Regions from separate parts of the Pseudomonas sp. 14P5.3.2 genome, predicted to be linked through region 2. Evidence: predicted binding sites of a transcription regulator. Region 2 holds the regulator's gene; the other holds the start of a gene.
What was found. The regulator sigma-54, encoded in region 2, starts transcription at its own class of promoters, with help from an activator protein. The targets are predictions, from matches to a motif close to ANTGGCATNNANNTTGCTNT.
Positions count from the first base shown of each region.

Region 1: the regulator sigma-54 is predicted to act here: its motif matches at 1,700-1,719, upstream of glnK (P-II family nitrogen regulator).

Region 1 covers NZ_JBYOKU010000023.1:11,074-15,285, reverse strand. Annotated here, with positions in the region: gene AC27VU_RS18570 (ammonium transporter) at 1-1,122, opposite strand, end outside; gene glnK (P-II family nitrogen regulator) at 1,160-1,498, opposite strand; gene AC27VU_RS18560 (accessory factor UbiK family protein) at 1,912-2,172, shown strand; gene AC27VU_RS18555 (YifB family Mg chelatase-like AAA ATPase) at 2,931-4,212, shown strand, end outside.
Region 2 covers NZ_JBYOKU010000004.1:183,447-187,658, reverse strand. Annotated here, with positions in the region: gene lptA (lipopolysaccharide transport periplasmic protein LptA) at 1-47, shown strand, start outside; gene lptB (LPS export ABC transporter ATP-binding protein) at 47-772, shown strand; gene AC27VU_RS05105 (RNA polymerase factor sigma-54) at 959-2,452, shown strand; gene hpf (ribosome hibernation-promoting factor, HPF/YfiA family) at 2,526-2,834, shown strand; gene ptsN (PTS IIA-like nitrogen regulatory protein PtsN) at 2,847-3,311, shown strand; gene rapZ (RNase adapter RapZ) at 3,314-4,171, shown strand; gene AC27VU_RS05085 (HPr family phosphocarrier protein) at 4,187-4,212, shown strand, end outside.

The sequences.
Region 1 (4,212 bases), on a different contig from region 2:
GGCGAACACGCCGGTGAGAATCGCGCCGAGGATGCCGCCGATACCGTGCACGCCGAAGGCATCCAGGGAGTCGTCGTAACCGAGTTTGCGTTTCAGCGTGGTCGCGCAGAAGAAGCACACCACACCGGCCGCCAGACCGATGATCAGCGAGCCCATCGGGCCCACGGTACCGGCTGCCGGCGTGATTGCCACCAGACCTGCAACCACACCCGAGGCAATGCCCAGTGCGCTAGGTTTGCCGTGGGTGATCCACTCGGCGAACATCCAGCCCAATGCTGCAGCAGCGGTAGCGATCTGAGTCACCAGCATCGCCATGCCGGCAGTGCCGTTGGCGGCCGCGGCGGAACCGGCGTTGAAGCCGAACCAGCCGACCCACAGCATCGCCGCGCCCATCAGGGTGTAACCAAGGTTGTGCGGTGCCATCGGGGTGGTCGGGAAGCCTTTGCGCTTGCCCAGCACCAGGCACGCCACCAGACCGGCGATACCGGCGTTGATGTGAACCACGGTGCCGCCGGCGAAATCGAGCACGCCCCAGTCGCCCAGCAGCGAACCCGGACCGCTCCAGACCATGTGCGCGATCGGCGCATACACCAGAGTGAACCAGACGCCCATGAACACCAGCATCGCGGAGAACTTCATGCGCTCGGCGAAGGCACCGACGATCAGCGCCGGGGTGATGATGGCGAAGGTCATTTGATAAGTGACGAACACCGCTTCAGGGAACAGTGCTGCCGGGCCGGTAATGCTGGCAGGCGTGATGCCCGCGAGGAAGGCCTTGGCAAAGCTGCCGACGAAGGAGTTCAGGTTGACGACGTTGGCTTCCATCCCGGTGGTGTCGAACGCCATGCTGTAGCCATAAAGGAACCACAGGATGGTGACCAGGCCGGTAATGGCGAAGCACTGCATCATCACCGAAAGAATGTTTTTTGACCGCACCATGCCGCCGTAGAACAGCGCGAGGCCCGGAATGGTCATGAACAGCACGAGGGCTGTGGAGGTCAGCATCCAGGCGGTGTCGCCGGAATTGAGGACTGGAGGCGCCACCGGATCTGCCGCCATAGCCAGGCCGGGCATTACGATGGACAACAGGGCGCCTAGCCCTGCGAATTTACGCAGAGTCATATTGTTTTCTCCTGGGGCGTTGGGTTTGTGGCGGCGTTTAGATCGCGTCGGTATCGGTTTCGCCGGTACGGATGCGGATCGCCTGTTCCAGATTGACCACGAAGATCTTGCCGTCACCGATCTTGCCGGTGTTGGCAGCCTTGGTGATCGCCTCGATCACCCGATCCAGATCCTTGTCGTCGATGGCAACGTCGATTTTCACCTTGGGCAGAAAATCGACCACATACTCCGCGCCGCGATACAGCTCGGTGTGACCCTTCTGCCGGCCGAAGCCTTTGACTTCAGTGACGGTAATGCCCTGCACGCCGATTTCGGACAGCGACTCGCGCACGTCGTCCAACTTGAACGGCTTGATGATGGCAGTGACTAGCTTCATGAAACTCTCTCCCGAATTGGTGGACTTGCCCCAGGAAAACAAACCCGACTCAAGTCTAAGCGCAGTGCCTGGCTTTGTAACGCATCGTCGGCCTTACCTGCCCGACTGACGCCAGCTAACCGCTGCCGGCGAAACTCCCCGTCCCGCCTGCCGCACTGCATTCGTCACAGCGACTGCATCAGTGCATGGGTCACTACCGACTAAGCAGAAAGCTTGCCATCTCGCCAAATTCCCCTGATTTCAATCCCTTGGCCGCAGCCGCAGGCGCTCGCGCACAAAACCCGCGATGGATACGCACAACAACGGTGCGCTGCCGTCCGTCCGCTTGCGCGAAAAGCGTGCATCCATGCCTGCGCAAATGACTATAGACACTGCGTGATACACTGCCCGCCATTGTTTACAGGACATCCACCATGCTCGCGCCCAAAGACTTCCTCGACGCCCTGAGCGGCACTGCCTCCCGCCTGTTCAGCGGTGACACCCCGCTGCCGAAAGCCGAAATCGAAAGCCAGTTCAAGATGCTGTTGCAAAGTGCATTCAGCAAACTGGATCTGGTGAGCCGGGAAGAGTTTGACAGTCAGATGGTCGTACTGGCCCGTACCCGCGCTCGCCTCGAGAGCCTCGAAGCGAAAGTTGCCGAGATGGAAGCGAAGCTGACGCCGCCTGCGGAATAACAATCCCGAGTAGAAATGCCTTCAAGTTTGCGAAGAGAAGTTAAACCGCTCCTGCCAAAGCAGGAGCGGTTTCCGTCAGATCAATCCTTACAACGAATTATTCCAACGGTCTCGCAGAAACTCGTACAGGCGAAAAGCCCATAACGCGATTCTGACGAGGCGCCACATATGTTTAAGAAACTTAGACATATTTTGGCCCTCCTTGCGTGGGGCCAAACCTCCGATGCACTTTCCGGCGTACGAACACCTTCGGGACTACACGTGAGTGTGTCCGCCAAGGCGGCCGGGTGTGAGTCCCCCAAAAAAAGCACCGGCACGGGTCTCACACCGCGTCGAGGAACATGAAGTCTTTGCGCTCCCGGCCACACTTCGCGAATACTCCATGAGTGGGCATCGTCATTGCGGATTTTATGAGCGCCCTTAGAAAAGCGATTTAAACAACTTGTATCAAGTCGTTAGGCAAGTGCTGACAACATTACCGTTGCGCCCGTTCAAGCCCTTTTGATACTTGCGCCAATGAGCAAACATGCATAACCTGATTTCACGTGAGTGTGTCCGCAAAGGATACGCAGGCCTTGGCCTCACCGAAGCCTGCAAACTGAAAACCGTCTCCTCAAGGCGGTTTTTTTTCGCCTCGAGATTGGTTGACCACTTTCCCGCAACATCCAGTGAAAGTTCGCCCCCGCCTGATCGCCCTTCCCCAACTACCCTTCAAAAACCCGCAGGAAGCGGTCCCCGATTCAGCTCAAGGAACGACCATGTCCCTCTCCATCGTCCACAGTCGCGCCCAGATTGGCGTCGATGCCCCCGCCGTCACCGTCGAAGTCCATCTCGCTAACGGTCTGCCCTCGCTGACCATGGTCGGCCTGCCGGAAGCGGCGGTGAAGGAGAGCAAGGACCGGGTGCGCAGCGCGATCATCAATTCCGGGCTGCAGTTTCCGGCGCGGCGGATCACCTTGAATCTGGCGCCGGCGGATTTGCCCAAGGATGGCGGACGGTTTGATCTGGCGATTGCCTTGGGGATTCTATCGGCGAGTGTGCAGGTGCCGTGTCTGACACTCGATGATGTGGAATGCCTCGGTGAGCTGGCGTTGTCCGGCGCGGTAAGGCCGGTGCGCGGGGTGTTGCCGGCGGCACTGGCGGCGCGCAAGGCCGGGCGGGCACTGGTGGTACCGCGGGCGAATGCCGAGGAGGCGTGCCTGGCTTCGGGCCTGAAGGTGTTTGCGGTGGACCATCTGCTGGAGGCGGTGGCGCATTTCAATGGGCACACGCCAGTCGAGCCTTATGTATCGGACGGGCTGATCCATGCCGCCAAACCTTATCCCGACCTCAATGAAGTGCAAGGTCAGATGGCCGCGAAACGGGCGCTGCTGATTGCGGCGGCGGGCGCGCACAACCTGTTGTTCAGCGGGCCACCGGGGACGGGCAAGACCTTGCTGGCGAGTCGCTTGCCGGGGCTGCTGCCGCCACTATCCGAATGCGAAGCCCTGGAAGTGGCAGCGATTCAATCGGTCGCCAGCGGCGTGCCGCTGACCCATTGGCCGCAGCGACCGTTTCGCCAGCCGCACCACTCGGCATCCGGTCCGGCGCTGGTCGGTGGCAGCTCCAAACCGCAACCCGGCGAGATCACCCTCGCACATCACGGTGTGCTGTTTCTCGATGAATTGCCGGAGTTTGATCGCAAGGTGCTGGAGGTGCTGCGCGAGCCGATGGAGTCCGGACATATCGTGATCGCCCGAGCCAAGGATCGCGTGCGCTTTCCGGCGCGATTTCAGTTAGTGGCGGCCATGAATCCGTGTCCCTGTGGATATCTTGGCGAGCCGAGTGGCAAGTGTTCGTGCACGCCGGACATGGTTCAGCGCTACCGCAACAAGCTGTCGGGGCCATTACTGGATCGGATCGACTTGCACCTGACGGTGGCGCGGGAGGCGACAGCGTTGAATCCTACGGTGAAGCCGGGCGAAGACAGTGCCACTGCCGCGGAACGTGTCGCCGAGGCGCGGGAACGGCAGCTGAAACGCCAGTCCTGCGCCAATGCCT
Region 2 (4,212 bases):
TGGTGATCCAGCCGAAGCCGAAAAACGACGAGAAAAAGGCCCAGTAATGGCAACTCTGAAAGCTCAACACCTGGCCAAGGCCTATAAAAGCCGCCAGGTTGTGCGCGACGTCAGCCTGTCGATCGACAGTGGCCAGATCGTTGGCCTGCTCGGCCCGAACGGCGCCGGCAAGACGACCTGCTTCTATATGATTGTCGGCCTGGTGCAGGCCGATCAGGGCCGCGTGTTGATCGATGATCTGGACGTCAGCCATCAGCCGATGCACGGCCGCGCCAAGGCCGGTATCGGCTATCTGCCGCAAGAAGCGTCGATCTTCCGCAAACTGTCGGTGGCCGATAACATCATGGCCATCCTCGAAACCCGCGCGGAACTCGACAAGGCCGGTCGTCGCAAGGAACTGGAAAGCCTGCTGCAGGAATTCCACATCAGCCACATCCGCGACAACCTCGGCATGAGCCTGTCCGGTGGTGAACGCCGCCGGGTGGAAATCGCCCGCGCACTGGCGACCGCACCGAAATTCATCCTGCTCGACGAACCGTTCGCCGGTGTCGACCCGATCTCGGTCGGCGACATCAAGCAGATCATCCACCACCTCAAGGCCAAGGGCATCGGTGTTCTGATCACCGACCACAACGTGCGTGAGACCCTGGATATCTGCGAAACCGCCTACATCGTCAACGACGGTCAACTGATCGCCGAAGGCGATGCTGCGACCATCCTTGCCAACGATCTGGTGAAGGAAGTGTATCTGGGCCACGAGTTCCGCCTGTAAGCACCAAGGCACTTGGCCAGCCTCCGGGTGCTGTATCGATGAAGCAGGCTTTTATACGCTTTTATTGTTACAGCGCTCTAGGCAAACACGACAGTTTCAGGCATATAATTTGCTTAAGTTTGGCGCTTCGGCGCCCTGTAGTGGATGGCGCATGCGCGCCGGCGAATAAGGTGTTAAGCCCCTGCCATGAAACCATCGCTAGTCTTGAGAATGGGCCAGCAGCTGACGATGACACCGCAGCTGCAACAGGCCATCCGCCTGCTCCAATTGTCGACCCTGGACCTGCAACAGGAAATCCAGGAGGCCCTGGAATCCAATCCGATGCTCGAACGCCAGGAAGAAGGCGACGACTTCGACAACTCCGATCCTTTGGCCGACAACGCCGAACAAAAGCCCAACACCGACATTCAGGAACCGTCATACCAGGAAACCGCCCCGACGGTGGACAACCTGGAGGAAGGTGAATGGAACGAGAGGATTCCCAACGAGCTGCCGGTCGACACTGCCTGGGAAGATGTCTACCAGACCAGCGCCAGCAGCCTGCCCAGCAGCGATGACGACGAGTGGGACTTCACCACCCGCACCTCTGCCGGGGAAAGCCTGCAGAGCCATTTGCTCTGGCAATTGAACCTGGCGCCGATGTCCGACACCGACCGCCTGATCGCCGTGACCCTGATCGATTGCATCAACAATCAGGGCTACCTCGACGAAACCCTCGAAGAAATTCTCGACGCCTTTGATCCGGAACTCGATATCGAGCTGGACGAGATCGAAGCCGTCCTGCACCGCATCCAGCAGTTCGAACCCGCCGGCATCGGCGCCCGCAACCTCGGCGAATGCCTGTTGCTGCAACTGCGCCAGCTCCCGGCCAAGACTCCGTGGCTGAACGAAGCCAAGCGTCTGGTCAGCGATTACATCGATCTGCTCGGCAGTCGCGACTACAGCCAGCTGATGCGGCGCATGAAGCTCAAGGAAGATGAGCTGCGTCAGGTCATCGAACTGGTGCAGAGTCTGAATCCGCGCCCGGGCTCGCAGATCGAATCGACTGAAGCCGAGTACGTGGTGCCGGACGTCATTGTGCGCAAGGACAACGAACGCTGGCTGGTCGAGCTGAATCAGGAGTCGGTGCCCCGTCTGCGGGTCAACGCACAGTACGCCGGTTTTGTCCGTCGCGCCGACACCAGCGCCGACAACACTTTCATGCGCAATCAGTTGCAGGAAGCGCGCTGGTTCATCAAGAGCCTGCAAAGCCGCAACGAAACCCTGATGAAAGTGGCGACCCAGATCGTCGAGCATCAGCGCGGTTTCCTGGAGTACGGCGACGAAGCCATGAAGCCGTTAGTCCTGCACGACATCGCCGAGGCGGTTGGTATGCACGAATCGACGATTTCCCGCGTCACTACCCAGAAATTCATGCATACCCCACGGGGCATTTATGAACTGAAATACTTTTTCTCCAGCCACGTCAGCACCTCCGAAGGCGGCGAATGCTCGTCCACGGCGATTCGCGCGATCATCAAGAAACTGGTTGCGGCGGAAAATCAGAAAAAGCCGTTGAGTGACAGCAAGATCGCTGGTTTACTGGAGGCACAAGGCATTCAGGTGGCTCGCCGCACCGTCGCCAAGTACCGCGAATCCCTCGGGATCGCGCCTTCGAGCGAACGCAAGCGGTTGATGTAAGCCACGTTACAGCGTTCCAGTGGCAGGCTCTTCGGCCTGCCGCTTTATGCACTGGCAACGAAGGAGAAGCTGTATGCAAGTCAACATCAGTGGACACCAACTGGAAGTGACCCAACCTCTGCGTTCCTATATCGAGGAAAAACTCCAACGACTGGAGCGCCATTTCGACAAGATCACCAACGTGCAGGTCACGATGTGCGTCGAAAAGCTGAAGCAGAAAATCGAAGCCACCTTGCATATTCCCGGCAGCGAAGTGGTCGCCAACGCAGAAGATACCGACATGTACGCTGCGATCGACGCACTGACCGACAAGCTGGATCGCCAACTCAAAAAGCATAAGGAAAAGACCCAGAGCCTCCTCCAGGGCGCGACAGGTCGTTAACACCCCCAACCCATGATCCGACTTGAAAGTATCCTGACCCCCGGCCGTTCCCTGGTGAACGTGCCGGGCGGCAGTAAAAAGAAAGCCCTCGAACAGATTGCCAACCTGATCGCCCGCGAAGTGCCGGGTCTGGAGATGCAAGATGTCTTCGAGGCGCTGATCGCCCGTGAGAAACTCGGCTCCACCGGTTTCGGCAACGGCATCGCCATTCCCCACTGTCGCCTCAAAGGCTGTGAAGCGCCTGTCAGCGCTTTGATGCACCTTGATGCGCCTATCGATTTCGATGCCATCGACGGTGCGCCGGTTGACCTGCTGTTTGTCCTGCTGGTCCCGGAAGCTGCCACCGATGCCCACCTGGAATTACTGCGCCAGATCGCCAGCATGCTCGATCGCAAGGAAGTGCGCGAAAAACTGCGCAGCGCACCGAGCAACGAAGCCTTGTATCAGGTCGTCCTGAGCGAGCAAAACGGGCATTAATCATGCGCTTGATCATCGTCAGCGGCCGCTCCGGCTCGGGTAAAAGCACTGCCCTGGATGTCCTTGAGGACAACGGCTATTACTGCATCGACAACCTGCCGGCCGGTCTGCTGCCGGAACTGGCCGAACGCGCGCTGATCCACACCGAACTGGCCCAGCCGCTGGTGGCGGTGTCGATTGATGCGCGCAACCTGCCGAGCCACCTGTCGCGTTTCCCCGAGTTGCTGGAAGAAGTCCGCGCCCGGCACATCCAGTGCGATGTGCTGTATCTGGATGCCGACGAAGAAACCCTGCTCAAGCGCTTTTCGGAAACCCGCCGTCGTCACCCGCTGAGCACGGCCAACCGTTCGCTGGCCGAAGCGATCAACGACGAGACCGCCCTGCTCGGGCCGATTGCCGACCTGGCCGACCTCAAGGTCAACACCACCAATCTGAACCTGTACCAGTTGCGCGACACCATCAAGCTACGCCTGCTGAACCAGCCGGAGCCGGGTACGGCCTTCCTGGTCGAGTCGTTCGGTTTCAAGCGCGGCATGCCGGTGGATGCGGATCTGGTGTTCGACGTGCGCTGCCTGCCCAATCCGTACTGGAAGCCTGAATTGCGCGCACAATCCGGTCTCGATGCACCGGTCGCCGAATATCTGGCCGCGCAGCCGGAGGTTGAGGAGATGTTTCAAGACATCTACGGCTACCTGAATAAATGGCTGCCGCGCTTTGCCGCGAGCAATCGCGCCTATGTCACCATTGCCATTGGCTGCACCGGCGGGCATCACCGCTCCGTTTACCTGACCGAACGTCTGGGTCAGGCCCTGCAGAAAACCCTGAAGAACGTCCAGGTTCGCCACCGCGACCTCACTTAAAGGATTCACACCGCGATGCCTGCTCTGGAAATCGAAATCAT